Regions from separate parts of the Nocardioides sp. NPDC101246 genome, predicted to be linked through region 2. Evidence: riboswitches for the same ligand, from Rfam matches in the RefSeq annotation. Region 2 holds a riboswitch; the other holds the start of a gene.
What was found. A riboswitch is a leader RNA that binds a small molecule or an ion and turns the genes downstream of it on or off. The one in region 2 is predicted to bind S-adenosylmethionine.
Positions count from the first base shown of each region.

Region 1 (7,732 bases), on a different contig from region 2:
GATGCCCTACATCACCGCCGACGACGGCGCCCAGATCTTCTACAAGGACTGGGGCGTCAGCGGAAGCCCCGTGCTGCTCAGCCATGGCTGGCCGCTCAACTCCGACGCCTGGGAGGCCACCGCGCTCTTCCTCGCGCAGCACGGCCACCGAGCCGTCGCCCACGACCGCCGGGGCCACGGCCGCTCCAGCCAGACCTGGTCCGGCAACGAGATGGACACCTACGCCGACGACCTCGCCTGCCTGATCGACGCGCTCGACCTGCGCGACCTCACCCTCGTCGGGCACTCGACGGGCGGCGGCGAGATCGTCAGGTACGTCGGGCGGCACGGCACCGGCCGCGTCACCGGGCTCGCCCTGGTCTCGGCGGTGCCGCCGCTCATGCTGCGGACCGAGGACAACCCCGAGGGGCTACCCGTCGAGGTCTTCGACGAGATCCGGGCCGGGGAGCTGGCCAACCGGGCCCAGCTCTACCGCGACCTGGCCGACGGACCGTTCTTCGGGCACAACCGGAACGGCGACGTCCCGCAGGGCTTCCGCGACGCCTTCTGGCTCCAGGGCATGGCCTCCGGGCACCGTGGCGCCTACGAGTGCATCGCCGCCTTCTCCGCCACCGACTTCCGGCCCGACCTGGCCAAGATCGACGTGCCGACGCTGGTCGTGCACGGCGACGACGACCAGATCGTGCCGATCGAGGTCGGGGGCCGCCGCTCGGTCGAGCTGATCGACGGCGCGGAGCTGAAGGTCTACGAGGGTTCCAGCCATGCCCTCCCCGACACCGATCGCGATCGCCTGCACGCCGACCTGCTGGCCTTCATCGACCGCTGAGCCGCCTACGGCACCCTCGCACGCCAGGCCGGGGTCCCGTGCTTGCTCTCGACCAGCGCCGCGGCCTCCTCGATCGTGGCCTGGTCGAGGCCGACGTACGCCGCGCCGAAGCTCTGCTCGAACTCCGCGAGCAGCGCGTCGATGACCTTCTCGCGGCTCAGCCCGGTCTGGGAACGGATCGGGTCGACCCGCTTGGCCGCGCTCCGGGTGCCCTTGTCGGACATCTTCTCCCGGCCGATTCGGAGCACCTCGAGCATCTTGTCGGCGTCGATGTCGTAGGCCATCGTGACGTGGTGCAGGACGCCGCCCGGGATCCGCTTCTGCGCGGCGCCGGCGATCTTGCCGACCGGGGAGGCGATGTCGTTCAGACCGGCGTAGGCGGCCTCGATGCCGACGCTGCGCAGGCCGCGCAGCACCCACTCGTCGAGGAAGGCGTACGACTCCTGGAAGGTCATGCCGGCCACGAGCGTGTCGGGCACGGCGAGGCTGTAGGTGATGGTGTTGCCCGGCTCGACGAACATCGCGCCGCCGCCGGAGATGCGGCGTACGACCTCGATGCCGTGCCGCTCGGCGGCGGCTTCGTCGACCTCGTTGGTGAGGGACTGGTAGCTGCCGATCACGACCGCGCTGCCGGCCCAGTCCCAGAACCTCAGATTGGGGGCGCGGCGGCCCTCGGCGACCTGGCGGACGATGATCTCGTCGAGCGCCATCTGCATCGTCGGCGACAGCGGGCCGGTCTCGACGATCTCGAGGTCGAGGTCGTCCCAGGTCGTGGCCCTGCCCAGCGCGCGCAGCACCGTCAGGGCGATGTCGCGGGTCCCGAAGCCGACCAGCTCGGCATCACGGGCCGCGGCGTCGAGGTCCGCGGTCAGCCGGTCGAGGGACACGTCGACCGATTGCCCCTCCAGCGCCGCGGTCAGCCACGCCAGCGCCTCGTCGGGTTCCAGGAAGAAGTCGCCCGAGAGGACCACATCGTCGATCGTGTCAGCGGAGACCGTCGCGTCGACGACGACCAGCTTGCCGCCGCGTACCTTCCGCTCGCCATGCACTCGTTCGCTCACATCTTCTCAACACCGTGAACGCGACGATTCATCCCGCCGAGACGTCGCTCCCGTCGGCCGAGACGTCACTCCCGTCGATCGAGACGTCACTCCCGTCGATCGAGACGTCACTCGCTGCCCACTCGGCCGACGCAGCTGACGCCTCGGCCGACCTACCTGACGCCTCGGCAGGGTTGCTTCAGACGGCGGCGCCGCAGGAGCCGGCGGTGTCGGCCAGACGGGTCAGTCCGGCAGGGCCGACGAGCAGGCGGGGGTCCTCGGCCAGCGTCCAGGCTCCGTCGGTGAGGACGTAGTCGCCCCGGACGTGACCGGCGAGCAGGGACCGTACGCCGGCCACCAGCCGGTCCACGTCGGCGAGCGAGGTGCCGATGCCGATGCTCGCGCGGACCGCGCCGGCGGTGAGCCCGAGGCGCTTGAGGAGCGGCTGGGCGCAGAAGCGGCCATCGCGTACGCCCAGGCCGTGCTCGGCGGAGAGGTAGGCCGCGACGTGGCCGGGCTCGATGCCGTCGACCGTGAAGGTGACGACCCCGACCGGCTCGTCGGAGTCGGGCCACAACCGGATCACCTCGACTCCGTCGAGCGCGGACAGGCCGGCCACGAGGCGCCCCCTCAGTGATGCCTCGTGGCGGTCCAGGTCGGCGGCCGCGAGACCGCCGAGAGTCGTACATGCCGCGGCCAGCGCGGCGGCGCCGATGACGTTGGGCGAGCCGCCCTCGTGGCGCGCGGGCGCGGGCTGCCACGTGGTCTCGCCCACCTCGACGTCGTCGACCGCCCCTCCCCCGGCGAGGTAGGGAGTGCCGACGTCGAGCCAGTCGCGACGCCCGACCAGGGCGCCGGCGCCGTAGGGCGCGTAGAGCTTGTGGCCGGAGAAGGCGACGTAGTCGGCACCGGTCGCGGCCAGCGAGAAGTGCCGGTGGGCCAGCAGCTGGGCACCGTCGACGAGGACCCGGGCACCGTGGGCGTGGGCCAGGGTGACGATCTCGCCGACCGGCAGCGCCTCGCCGGTGACGTTGGAGGCACCGGTGATCGCGACCAGGGCGAAGCTGTCGCGGGCCAGCTCGCCGGCGAGGGCGTCGATGGTGCCGGCGAGGGTGTCCCTGCCCGCGACCACGGTGACGCCGGCACCGACACGGCGCCACGGGAGCAGGTTGGCGTGGTGCTCGATGTCGAGGACGAGCACCCGGCCCGGTACGCAGCCCGCCAGCAGGTTCACCGCGTCGGTGGTGTTGCGGGTGATGACGGTGACGTCGTCCTCGCGCGCTCCGACGTAGGCGCCGATGGTCGCGCGCGACTCCTCGTAGAGCGCGGTCGAGACCTGGGACAGGTAGCCGGCGCCACGGTGGACCGAGGCGTACCAGGGCAGGACCTCGGCCACCCGGTCGGCCACGCTCTGCAGCGCCGGCGCCGACGCGGCCACATCGAGGTTGGCGTACGTCGTGGTCGTTCCGTCCAGCAGCGGGACCTGAGTCTTCGAGCCGACGAGAGGAAGCAGGGACATGGGGGCACCCTTCGGGGTCATGGCTCCCCCAGGGCTGCCCGGCGAAGCACGCGCTTGCCCGCGCCACCTCGGCGAGGGCCTGGTCGTCACCCGGAGCACCCCACCGCGTGGGAGGGTTGCCCGCCAGCAAGCCGGGGCTTAGCGCTGGCAGTCGTGACCTTCGCGAAGATCCTGCCCGAGACCGGACGCGCCCACCAACTCGTCATCTCGATCGGTGGGCACGCGTCTCAGATCACGGACGCCCCTCCCAGGGGTTTCCGTTGCCGTTGCCGTTCCCGTTGTCGCAGGTGCCGAAGAACTCCGAGACCGGGTCGCACTCCTCGCCGTCGTCCTCCTCCGGCGGTGCGGGCGGAGCCGGCGGAGCCGGCGGAGCGATCAGCTCCTCCTCGTGGCCGGACTCGGGATCCTGGCCGTCGACGTAGACGGGTTCGGGGAAGTTCTCGACCTCCTTGCCCTCCATGGCGTCCGCCATGATGGCCGCCCAGGTCTCGGTGGGATAGTCCGCGCCGAAGTAGGAGGGCATCCAGCCGCCGTCGAGCTTCCCCTCGCCGTTGCCGCGCGAGTAGCGCACGGCGGTGGCGATCTGCGGGGTGAACCCGACGAACCAGGACGAGCAGACGTACTGCGCGGTGGTGCAGGTGCCGGTGCCGGTCTTGCCGGCCACCGGCCGGCCGATGCTCTGCGCCTTCTGGCCGGAGCCGCTCTGCACCACGCCCTGCATCGCGTACGTCACGTCGGCGGCGACGTCCTCGGAGATCGCGTGGCGGGCGTTCTTGCGGCCGTTCCAGCTGTAGAGGACGTTGCCGGCGCGGTCGCGGACCTTCTTCACCACGTGCACGTCGTGGCGGTAGCCGCCGTCGGCGATCGTGGCGTAGGCGTTGGCCATGTTGATGGGGCTGACGTTGGCACGGCCGAGGGCGATCCGGTCGTCGGTCTTGTGGTCGAAGTCGGTGGTGGTGCTGGGGATCCCGGGGAACTTCGGGTTCGCCTTCGCCGGCGCGACCCCCGCGGCGACCGCGGTGTCGTAGATCGCCTTGCGGCCCTCCTCGGGGCCACCCATCGACTCGGTCATGTCGATGTAGGCCGTGTTCACCGACTGCTCCATCGCCTTGAGCATGGTGATGTGCTGGCCGTAGTCCATCCCGTCCGCGATCCCGGCCTGCTCACCCTCATTGACGACCTCCTGCCCGGTGTAGGTCGTGAACGGCGAGTCACCCGCCCAGGTCGACTTCAGCGAGTAGCCCTTCGAGATCGCCGCGGCGGTGGCGAAGGCCTTCATCGTCGACCCGGCGTGACCGCCGGTCGCGGCCCAGTTGTGCTGGCTGTCGAGGTAGTCCTGGCCACCGTAGAAGCCGAGCAGCGCACCGGACCCGACGTCGACCGAGGCGGTCGCCACGTGCAGGGCGTTCTTCTGGTCCGGGTCGCCCTTGACGTACGCCTTCCGGTTCTTCGGCTTCACGGTCTTGGCCGCCGAGGCCGACGCCTTCATCACCTTCGTCGACAGGGTGGAGGTGATCCGCAGACCACCGCTGTCGATCTCCTCCTCGGTGAACAGCGGCTTGCCGTCGGCGCCCTTCAGGCCGAGCAACTCGGCCTTGATCATGGTGAGCGCGTGGCCACGCTGGCCGCCGAGCCGGCTCGGCACGGTCTTCGTGGGGAACTTCGGCAGCTTCTCCTTCACCTTGTCGGCGTCGGCCTGCTTCAGGTAGCCGAGGTCGACCATGCCGGAGAGGACGTACTGGTAGCGGCCGAGCAGCTTCTCCTCACCGCGGAAGGTGCTGCTGGCCGGGTCGAAGCCGGCCGGGTTGTTGAGGATCGCCGCCAGCGCCGCGGTCTCCTGCAGGGAGAGGTCCTTGGTGGGCTTCGCGAAGTAGGCCTTCGCGGCCGCCTCGATGCCGTAGGCGCCGCGGTTGAAGTAGATCGTGTTGAGATAGTCGGTGAGGATCTGGTCCTTGCTCTTCTGCCGGGTCAGCTTCAGGGCGATGACCGCTTCCTTCAGCTTGCGCGAGTAGGAGTACTCGGAGCTGAGGTAGTAGTTCTTGACGTACTGCTGGGTGATCGTGGACGCACCGCCGGAGGTGCCCTCGGTGGTGTTGGTGAAGGCGGTCCGGACGATGCCCTTGAGGTCGACGCCGCTGTTCTCGTAGAACGTACGGTCCTCCGCGGCGACCACGGCGTGCTTGACCAGATCGGGGATCTCGTCGGAGTCGAGCTTGATCCGGTTCTGGTCACCATCTTGGTAGCGGCCGAGCTCGGTCTTGGCGTTGCTGTAGTAGACGAAGGACGACTCGACCTCGAAGGCGGCGTTCGGGTCCGGCACCGCGATCCGGTTGTAGGACACGATGGCCGCGACCGAGCCGATCAAGGCGATGGCCAAGAACCCGACCAGCACCACCTTCGCCGTGACCTTCCCCCAGCGGCGCCAGGTCGTGGCCGGTGGACGGCCGCCAGCACTCCTGGATCCGGTGCTCCCGGATCCGGCGCTCCGGTTGGCCCACTTCTCGGCCGCCCAGGCCTTGGCCGGCTCGAGCTTGGCGAGCCAGTCGCGGGCCACGGACGGCTTGGGATCCGCCCGACGCGCACCCGGTCGGCTGGGCACCGCGCGAGGCGGCTCGGGCATGATCCGAGGAGCCTGCGCGGCAGGCGGCGGAGGCGGTCGCCAGGACGGCGGCGGACCGGTCGGACCCTTCGGAGGCTCGGCGCTCCGGTGTTCCATTGCTCCACCTGACCTAGGCGACTGATTGCGGCGGCCGTTGATCCTACCCGGGTGGGTATGACAACGGAGGCCGACCCCTGGGGGAGCCGGCCTCCGTGTCAGGCGTACGGCCTTCAGATCACTTCTTCAGGTCGAAGCGGTCGTTGTCCATGACCTTGACCCATGCCTTGACGAAGTCGTTGACGAACTTCTCCTTGGCGTCGTCGGCACCGTAGACCTCCGCCAGAGCGCGGAGCTCGGAGTTGGCACCGAAGACCAGGTCGACGCGCGAACCGGTCCAGCCGTTGGAGCTGGTGTAGGTCGCCTCGTCGGCGGACGGGGTCCACTGCTGGTCGTAGTCGAGCAGGTTGACGAAGAAGTCGTTCGTCAGCACGCCCGGGGTCTTGGTGAAGACACCGAGGTCGGAGCCGTCCCAGTTGTTGCCGAGCACACGCAGACCGCCGACCAGGACCGTCGCCTCGGGGGCCGAGAGGCCGAGGAGGCTGGCGCGGTCGAGGAACAGGAACTCGGTCGGGAGGTTGAGGAACCCGGAGTCGTAGTTGCGGAAGCCGTCGGCGACCGGCTCGAGCCAGGCGAAGTTCTCGGCGTCGGTCTGCTCCTGGGTCGCGTCGACGCGGCCGGCGGAGAACGGGACCGTCACGTTCTGGCCCGCGGCCTTGGCGGCCAGCTCGATGCCCACGCCACCGGCGAGGACGAGCACGTCGGCGAAGGAGACACCGGTCGCGGCCGCGATCTCCTCGAACTTCGCGAGGACCGGCTCGAGCTCCTCGGGCTGGTTGACCTTCCACGAGACCTGCGGCTCGAGACGGATACGGCCGCCGTTGGCGCCACCGCGGTGGTCGGAGGTACGGTGCGTGGCCGCCGCCTTCCAGGCGGTCGAGACCAGCTGCTGCACGCTCAGACCGGACTCGGCGATCGCCGCCTTGGCAGCCGCGATCGCGGCCTCGTCGGTCGCGCCGCCCTCGGCCGGGAGCGGGTCCTGCCAGGGCAGGTCCTCGGCCGGGACCTCGGGGCCGACGTAGCGGCTCTTCGGACCCATGTCGCGGTGGGTCAGCTTGAACCAGGCACGGGCGTAGGCGTCGGAGAAGGCCTCCTGGTCGTCCTTGAACCGGCGGGAGATCTCGTCGAACTCCGGGTCCACGCGCAGCGCCAGGTCGGAGGTGAGCATGCGCGGCTCGCGCTTCCCCTCACCGTGCGCCTCGGGGACCATGTCGGAGCCCGCACCGTTCTTCGGACGCCACTGCTTGGCGCCGGCCGGCGACTCGAACAGCTCCCACTCGTAGGCGTAGAGGATGTGGAAGAACTCGTTGTCCCAACGGGTCGGGTGGTAGGTCCAGGTGACCTCGAGGCCCGAGGTGAGCGCGTCCGCGCCGGCACCGGTGCCGTGGCCGTTCTTCCAGCCCAGGCCCTGGTTCTCCAGCGGCGCGCCCTCGGGGTCAGCGCCCAGCATGTCGTCCGGGTGTGCACCGTGGGTCTTGCCGAAGGTGTGACCACCGGCGATCAGGGCGACGGTCTCCTCGGAGTTCATCCCCATCCGGCGGAAGGTCTCCTTGATGTCGACCGCGGAGGACATCGGGTCGCTGTTGCCGTTCGGGCCCTCGGGGTTGACATAGATCAGACCCATCTGGACC
Region 1 covers NZ_JBIWNX010000006.1:165,099-172,830, forward strand. The annotation lists gene ACIRON_RS12940 (alpha/beta fold hydrolase) at 2-826, shown strand; gene ACIRON_RS12945 (biotin/lipoate A/B protein ligase family protein) at 832-1,887, opposite strand; gene ACIRON_RS12950 (aminotransferase class V-fold PLP-dependent enzyme) at 2,066-3,385, opposite strand; SAM riboswitch class IV at 3,431-3,544, opposite strand; gene ACIRON_RS12955 (transglycosylase domain-containing protein) at 3,618-6,101, opposite strand; gene katG (catalase/peroxidase HPI) at 6,220-7,732, opposite strand, start outside.
Region 1: linked by a shared signal. The riboswitch ahead of ACIRON_RS12950 (aminotransferase class V-fold PLP-dependent enzyme) and the one ahead of thrC (threonine synthase) in region 2 are both predicted to bind S-adenosylmethionine.

Region 2 (7,732 bases):
TTCCTTCATCACGGTATGCAGGTCAAGGGCCACATCTCCTGCGGAGCTCCGCAGGGGATGTGAGCCTTCGTCTGCATACCTTGCCGAAGGAACAGCCCTAAGCCTGGGAGAGCCCGGCGTCCTCGAAGGCGTCGTAGTTGGGGGCGATGGTGGCGCGGGGGCCGACGATGCCGCTGATCGCGTCGAGCGTCTTGAGGCCGTGGCCGGTGTTGATGATCACCGTCTCCAGGCTCGGGTCGAGGGCGCCGGTCTCGACGAGCTTCTTGGTGACCGCGAGGGTGGTGCCGCCGGCGGTCTCGGTGAAGATGCCCTCGGTGCGGGCCAGGAGCACGATCGCGGCGCGGATCTCGTCATCGGTGACCTCCTCGACGGCGCCGCCGGAGGAGCGGGTGGCGTCGAGGACGTAGATGCCGTCGGCGGGGTTGCCGATGGCCAGCGACTTGGCGATCGTGTCGGGCTTGACCGGGCGGATGGCGTCGACGCCGGCCTTGAACGCGGTCGCGACCGGGTTGCATCCGGTCGCCTGGGCGCCGAAGATCCGGTAGGGCTTCTCCTCGACCAGACCGAGCTTGATCAGCTCCTTGAAGGCCTTGTCGACCTTGGTCAGCTGGGATCCGGAGGCCACCGGGATGACGATCTGGTCGGGCAGGCGCCAGCCGAGCTGCTCGGCGATCTCGTAGCCGAGGGTCTTGGAGCCCTCGGCGTAGAAGGGACGTACGTTGACGTTCACGAACGCCCAGCCGTCCTCTTCCGCGGCGATCTCCTGGGCGAGCTTGTTGACGTCGTCGTAGTTGCCGTCGACGGCGATCAGGTTGTCGGTGAAGACGGCGGAGTTGACCTGCTTGGGCTGCTCGAGGTTGCTCGGGATGAAGACCGCGGTCGGGATGCCGGCCCGCGCGCCCGCCGCCGCCACCGCGTTGGCCAGGTTGCCGGTGCTCGGGCAGGCGAAGACCTTGGCGTCGAGCTCGCGGGCGGCACTCAGCGCGCAGGCGACCACGCGGTCCTTGAAGGAGTTGGTCGGGTTGGTCGAGTCGTCCTTCACCCAGATCTTCTCGATGCCGAGCTCCTTGGCGAGGTTCTTCGCGTCCAGGAGCCGGGTGAAGCCGGGCTCGGTGTTGGGGCTCTGCTCGATGTCGTCGGGCACCGGCAGCAGCGCCTTGTAGCGCCAGATGTTGCGGGGTCCGTCCTCGATCTCCTCGCGGGTCACGGCCGGGAAGTCATAGGCCACCTCCAGTGGCCCGAAACACTCCGGACAGGCGTAATGCGGTCCGAGCTCGACCTGGTTGCCGCACTCCCGGCACGACAGGGCCGAGGCGTTGCCGAACGCACCCTCGCGCAGGGCCTTCTTCTCCGTGGTCACAGCGCTCATGAGAAACCTCCTCCTCATCTTCCCCGATCACGTCTCTCGCGCCGGGCCGGAATTAGCACCTGCTCCGCTACCCGCCCTGGCATGGGAGGAGGCTCGCGGTCGGTTGCCGGGACTTCACTGGGCCGTTCCCTCAGTCCCTCTCGATGAGCAGTAGCGATCGTACGGCAGGTATCAACCGCCAAACACACCCGGGTTCCACTCCGCGGACCATGCGTCCACGATATGGACAGTCAGCGGGCACGGAGACGCCGCAGCATGCGGGCGTCATCGAACCCCACCGCACGGGCGGCCGTCTCCATGGTGGTGCCCGCGGCGAGCAGGTGGTCGGCGCGCTCGCGGCGAAGAGCCTGCTGGTAGCGGAGCGGCGTGAGACCCGTCGCGCTCACGAAGGCGCGGGTCAGGGTGCGCTCGCTCACGCCCGCCCCCTCGGCGAGGCCGGCGAGCGGGAGCGGCTCGGCGAACCGGGCGTCGATGACGTCCTGCACGTGGTGGACGGTGTCGTCGAGATGGTTCCGGTGGCGCAGCAGGACGCTCTCCTGCGGCTGGTCGCCGTTGCGCCGCGCGTAGACGACCATGTCGCGGGCCACCCGGGCCGCCAGCGCCGGTCCGTGGCGCATCGCGAGGAGATGAAGGCTCAGGTCGATGCCGCTGGCGATACCGGCCGAAGTCACGATCCGGTCATCGCTGGTGAAGAGTACGTCGCGCACCACCCGGGCCATCGGATAGCGCCGGGACAGCGCGTCCTGGAGGTCGTGATGGGTGGTACAGCGGCGTCCGTCGAGGAGACCTGCCTGGCCAAGGGCGTCAGCGCCGGCGCAGACGCTCGCCACCTCGCCCCCGGCCGCATGGTGGGCGCGCAGCCGCTCGGCGGTCTCGCGGCTGAGCCGGGGCCCGGCGACGAGGTCGTACGCCGCCCGCCAGCCCGGCACCAGGAGCAGGTCGCCGGGGTCGAGATCGGGCCACTCGCCGCGGGCCGCTAGAGGCAGCCCCTGTGCCGAGAGCACCTCCCCCGGCTCGGCACCCGCGACGTAGACGAGGTCGTAGGGGTGCCCCAGGTTGCCCGCGGTGTGGAAGGCCTGTGCCGGCCCGGCGAGGTCGAGCAGATGTACGCCGGGCAGCAGCACGAACACGACGGCGCTCATGCCACAGATGCTGTCACGGCCTCCAAGTCGGCGATGGTCGTGATCTCGGCGAACCGGCCGCTGAGCACGAGTTTCGTACGCTCGACGACCTCTTCGGCCGACAGCCCGCCCAGCGGCTCGGTGGTGACCGCGTCGGCGACATAGGTGACCCGGTAGCCGAGGTCGGACCCGACCCGGGCGGTGGTCTCGACGCACTGCTCGGCGCGGATCCCGGACACCAGGAGCTCGGTGATCCCGTGCTCGGTCAGGATCTGCTGCAGGTTGGTCGTGGTGAAGGCATTGTGGGAGGTCTTGCGGACCTCGACCTCGCCCGGCTTCGGGCCACTGAGCCCGTCGAGGTAGCGCACGTGACCGGTGGCCGGGTCGAAGGCGTTGCCGCTGCCGGGCTCGGTGTGCAGCACCCAGACGACCAGGTCGCCCGCGGCGCGCGCGAGGCTCAACAGCCTCTCGGCCCGCTCGGCGATGTCGGGGTGAAGGGTCTGCTCCCACTTGTCCAGCTGACGGAAGGATTCCTGGATGTCGATGACGAGAAGGGCTCGGTTGCTCATGTGTCCAGTGTGCGAGCTGCCCGCTCGATGCACGAGGCATCAAGCGGGCAGCAACCGGAACGATCCGGTCAGGCAGCGACCACAGGGGTCTCGTTGGTGGCCTCCCCCTCGGCGGGAGCCAGGGCGCCGCGTACGACATCCCGGACATCGCTGACCAGGTTGATCTTCAGCGCCTGCTTCACCTCATCGGGCACCTCGTCCAGGTCGGGCTCGTTGCGCTGCGGCACGAAGACCTCGGTCAGACCGGCTCGCTGAGCGGCGAGCAGCTTCTGCTTGAGGCCACCGATGGGCAGCACCCGGCCGGAGAGCGAGACCTCACCGGTCATCCCGACCTCGCCGCGCACCGGGCGACCGGTTGCGAGCGAGGTGAGCGCGGTGACCATGGTGATGCCGGCGCTCGGACCGTCCTTGGGCACCGCACCGGCCGGCACGTGGACGTGCAGCGAGCGGTCCAGCACCGCCGGGTCCACACCCAGCTCGGCCGCGTGCGAGCGGACGAAGGAGAGCGCGATCTGCGCGGACTCCTTCATCACCTCGCCGAGCTGGCCGGTGATGTTCAGGCCGGTCTGCCCGTCGGCCGCGGACGCCTCGATGAAGAGGACGTCCCCGCCCAGGCCGGTGACGGCCAGTCCGGTGGCGACACCCAGGACCGACGTACGCTCTGCCGACTCCGGCGTGAACCGTGGCCGTCCGACGAGGTCCTTGAGGTTGTCCAGGTCGACATCGACGTGCTCGGTCCCGGTGGCCAAACGTGTCGCCGCCTTGCGCAGCGCCTTGGCGAGGAGCCGCTCGAGCTGGCGTACACCCGCCTCGCGGGTGTAGTTGGCGGCCAGCTCACGCAGGGCGTCGTCGGAGACCGTGACCTCCTCCGCTGTCACCGCGGCGCGCTCGAGCTGCCGAGGCAGCAGGAAGTCGCGGGCGATGGCGACCTTGTCGTCCTCGGTGTAGCCGTCGATCGTGACCAGCTCCATCCGGTCCAGCAGTGCGCTCGGGATCTGCTCCACGACGTTGGCCGTCGCGATGAACAGGACGTCGGAGAGGTCCAGGTCGAGCTCGAGGTAGTGGTCGCGGAAGGTGTGGTTCTGCGCCGGGTCGAGCACCTCCAGCAGCGCCGCGGCAGGATCGCCCCGGTAGTCGGAGCCGACCTTGTCGACCTCGTCGAGGAGCACGACCGGGTTCATCGAACCGGCCTCCTTGATGGCCCGCACGATCCGGCCCGGGAGCGCGCCGACGTAGGTGCGCCGGTGGCCGCGGATCTCGGCCTCGTCGCGGACGCCGCCCAGCGCGACCCGGACGAACTTCCGCCCGAGCGAACGCGCGACGGACTCACCCAGCGAGGTCTTGCCGACTCCCGGCGGACCGGCGAGCAGCACCACGGCGCCCGAGCCACGGCCACCGATGACCTGCAGGCCGCGCTCGGCACGTCGGGTCCGCACCGCCAGGTACTCCACGATCCGGTCCTTGACCTCCTCGAGGCCGTGGTGGTCGGCGTCGAGGACCTCGCGAGCCGCGGTCACGTCGGTCGAGTCCTCCGTGACCACGCCCCACGGCAGCTCCAGCACCGTGTCCAGCCAGGTCCGGATCCACGCGGTCTCCGGGTTCTGCTCGGAACCACGCTCGAGCTTGTCGACCTCGCGCAGCGCGGCCTCGCGTACGGCTTCGGGCAGGTCGGCTGCCTCGACCCGGGCCCGGTAGTCGTCGGACCCCTCGGGCTCGCCTTCGCCGAGCTCCTTGCGGATCGCGGCGAGCTGCTGGCGCAGCAGGAACTCCCGCTGCGTCTTCTCCATGCCCTCGCGTACGTCCTCGGCGATCTTGTCGGTGACCTCGGACTCCGCGATGTTGTCCTTGGCCCAGGCGATCACCTTCTCCAGCCGCTCCTCGACCGAGGGCGTCTCCAGCAGCTCACGCTTGGCCTCGTCGTCGAGGTAGGGCGCGTAGCCGGCGGTGTCGGCGATCTCGGACGGCTCGGTGAGCCGGTTGACCTGGTCGATGACCGGCCAGGCCTCGCGTCGCTGCAGCACCGCGACCACCAGCCGCTTGTACTCCTCGGCCAGCTCCTTCGCGTGCTCCGTCGTGGTCTCCTCGGCCGTCTCGACCTCGACCCACAGCGCGGCACCGGGTCCGGTCACGCCGGAGCCGATCTTCGCGCGGCCGACGGCCCGCAGCACCGCCGCGGGCTCACCGCCCCGGAACCGGCCGACACGCTCGATCGTGGCCACGGCACCGTACGTCGCATACCGGTCCCCGAGCCGCGGCGCGACCAGCAGCCGGCTCTCCGAGCCGGCCCGAGCGGCGTCGATCGCAGCCTGCGCGGCCTCGTCGAGCTCGATCGGCACGACCATCCCCGGCAGGACCACGGCATCCGAGACGAACAGCACAGGAAGCTTGTCCATTGCGGACCCTCCTAGAAAAGTTGAGTGATACCCGCTCAACTTCCGGGAGCAACCGGATGTTCCCTCCGGTTATCGTGTTCGCTGTCAGCGGACGCCGTTCTACCCCTGGCGCGCGTCGTCGGTCAGCTCACGCAGCAGCTCCAGCACACCGTCCGGCCCAGCCACCTCGACGTCGGCCAGCCCGGCGAGCGGACCCCTGTCGGGTCCGGCGTGGGAGTAGACGAGCAGCGTCGGCGACCCGGTCGTCTTTCCCCAGGCGCGGACCGCCTCGAACGCCTCGATGTCTCCCAGGTCGTCGCCGCCGAACAGGATCGCGCCGGGCGAGACCTCCTCGACCAGCGTGGAGATCGCGTGGCCCTTGTGCGTGCCAGGAGCACGCACCTCGATGACCTGCTTGCCGGGCTCGATGACGAGCCCGTGCTCGGCGGCCAGCGAAGTCAGTGGCGGGAGCAGGCGCGCGGCGAGGCCGTCCGGGTCGGGGAACCGGCGGGTGTGGACGCCGATGGCGAGACCCTTCTCCTCGATATAGGCGTCCTGCGCCTCATGAGCGGAGAGGACCTCCGGCAGCGCCGCCTCGAAGGCGGCCAGCCCCTCGGGCGGCGGCGGGCCGACGACGACCCGGTCGGCGCCGCTCCAGCGCTCGTTGCCGTACTGCCCGAACACGTACAGCTCCTTGCCCAGCTCCGCCAACGCGTCGGCGATCGCGGCCAGCCCGCCCAGCTCGACGACCTGTCCGGCCGGTCGGCCGGTGACGATGGCCAGCGCCTTGACCCGGGACGCGAGCGAGATCAGGACCTCCGCCGCGTCCGGATGGATCCGAGCCGAAGCCGGGTCCTCCACGATCGGGGAGAGCGTCCCGTCGAAGTCCAGACCGACGAGGGTCTCGGCGGCAGCAGCCGCGATCGCGGCGTACTTCTGCTCTCCTGCGGTGCCATCAGGCAGAGGTTCGGCCATGCCTCAACTGTGACACGGCAACCACCGTCGAGCCGACCGGGACCACAGGCCCGTGCGGCAGATCACACACCGTCGAGAACGACCGGAAACGCTCAGAGACCACCGGTCAGAACCACCGTCAACCGGTCGCCCTTCATCGAGCCTTCGACCGACACATGGGTGCGTTTGATACCGAGGTCATCGGCGAGCTGCTGGCCCTCGCGCTTCATCTCGGGCGGGTAGTAGACGGTGTTCTCCGGGACGGAGCCCATCCAGTTGTCCTCGCCGACGACGTTCCAGCCGACCGTGGTCGCCTTCGCCGCGACGTCGCCGGCAAGGCCGCCGATGTTGGACTGGTTGTAGACCTCGACGCTGACCTTGGCCCGGTCGACGGGCGAGGGCTCCGCCTTGGCCGGCTTCTTCTCCTCGGTCTTGGCCGGCTTCGGCGAGGCCGATGCCGATGCCGAGGGGCTGCCGCCGGCCTGGGCGATCTTCCCGCCCCCGTCATCGGAGCCCCCGGTGACCCAGAAGACGACCACCGCGGCAACGACAGCCACCACGCTCAGCGCGATGACGGGTGTGGGGAGCGCAACGCCACGCTCACCCTTCGAAGGACGTACGCAGCCGGTCATTCAGACCTCGAAACCGAGCCGTCTCGCCGAGCGCTGACGCTGCCGGGCCGCGCGGAGCCGTCGCAGGCGGCGTACCAGCAGGGGGTCGGCCTCGAGGGCCTCCGGCTTGTCGATGAGAGCGTTGAGCACCTGGTAGTAACGGGTGGCGGACATGTTGAACGCCTCGCGCACGGCGGCTTCCTTGGCGCCGGCGTACTTCCACCACTGACGCTCGAAGTCGAGGATCTGCTTGTCACGCTCGCTGAGGCTCGCGGGGTCCTCGCCTGGGCCTGTGACCTGCACGTTGACAGCGCTCATTCCTCGTCCCCCGGTGTCGTCTGCATCTGACCACACCCTAACGCGCCGAACTACACCGCTGTGGTTCACCCTGTCGGCGTGTTACTCGACAGGTATTCGGGTCGGGGCCGGAAGTCACTGGTGGAACGACACCGCGCCGAACCTGGCCCCGGTCCATTAGAGTCGGAGATGTGCAGGCTGACCTGGTAATCGTGGCCAATCGGCTTCCCGTCGATCGAGTGGAGATGCCGGACGGCACGAAAGCGTGGCGACGCTCCCCCGGAGGCCTGGTCAGCGCCCTCGAACCCGTCCTGCGTGCCAACGACGGCGTCTGGATCGGCTGGCCCGGCGGCACCGACGAGGACCTCGAGCCGTTCGAGGACGACGGGCTCCACCTGCTGCCGATGACGATGACCGCCGAGGACATCCAGGAGCACTA
Region 2 covers NZ_JBIWNX010000013.1:21,941-29,672, forward strand. The annotation lists gene thrC (threonine synthase) at 98-1,369, opposite strand; SAM riboswitch class I at 1,381-1,519, opposite strand; gene ACIRON_RS22350 (GlxA family transcriptional regulator) at 1,600-2,511, opposite strand; gene ACIRON_RS22355 (isochorismatase family protein) at 2,508-3,059, opposite strand; gene lon (endopeptidase La) at 3,128-5,452, opposite strand; gene otsB (trehalose-phosphatase) at 5,552-6,406, opposite strand; gene ACIRON_RS22370 (LytR C-terminal domain-containing protein) at 6,499-7,017, opposite strand; gene ACIRON_RS22375 (DUF3263 domain-containing protein) at 7,018-7,314, opposite strand; gene ACIRON_RS22380 (trehalose-6-phosphate synthase) at 7,470-7,732, shown strand, end outside.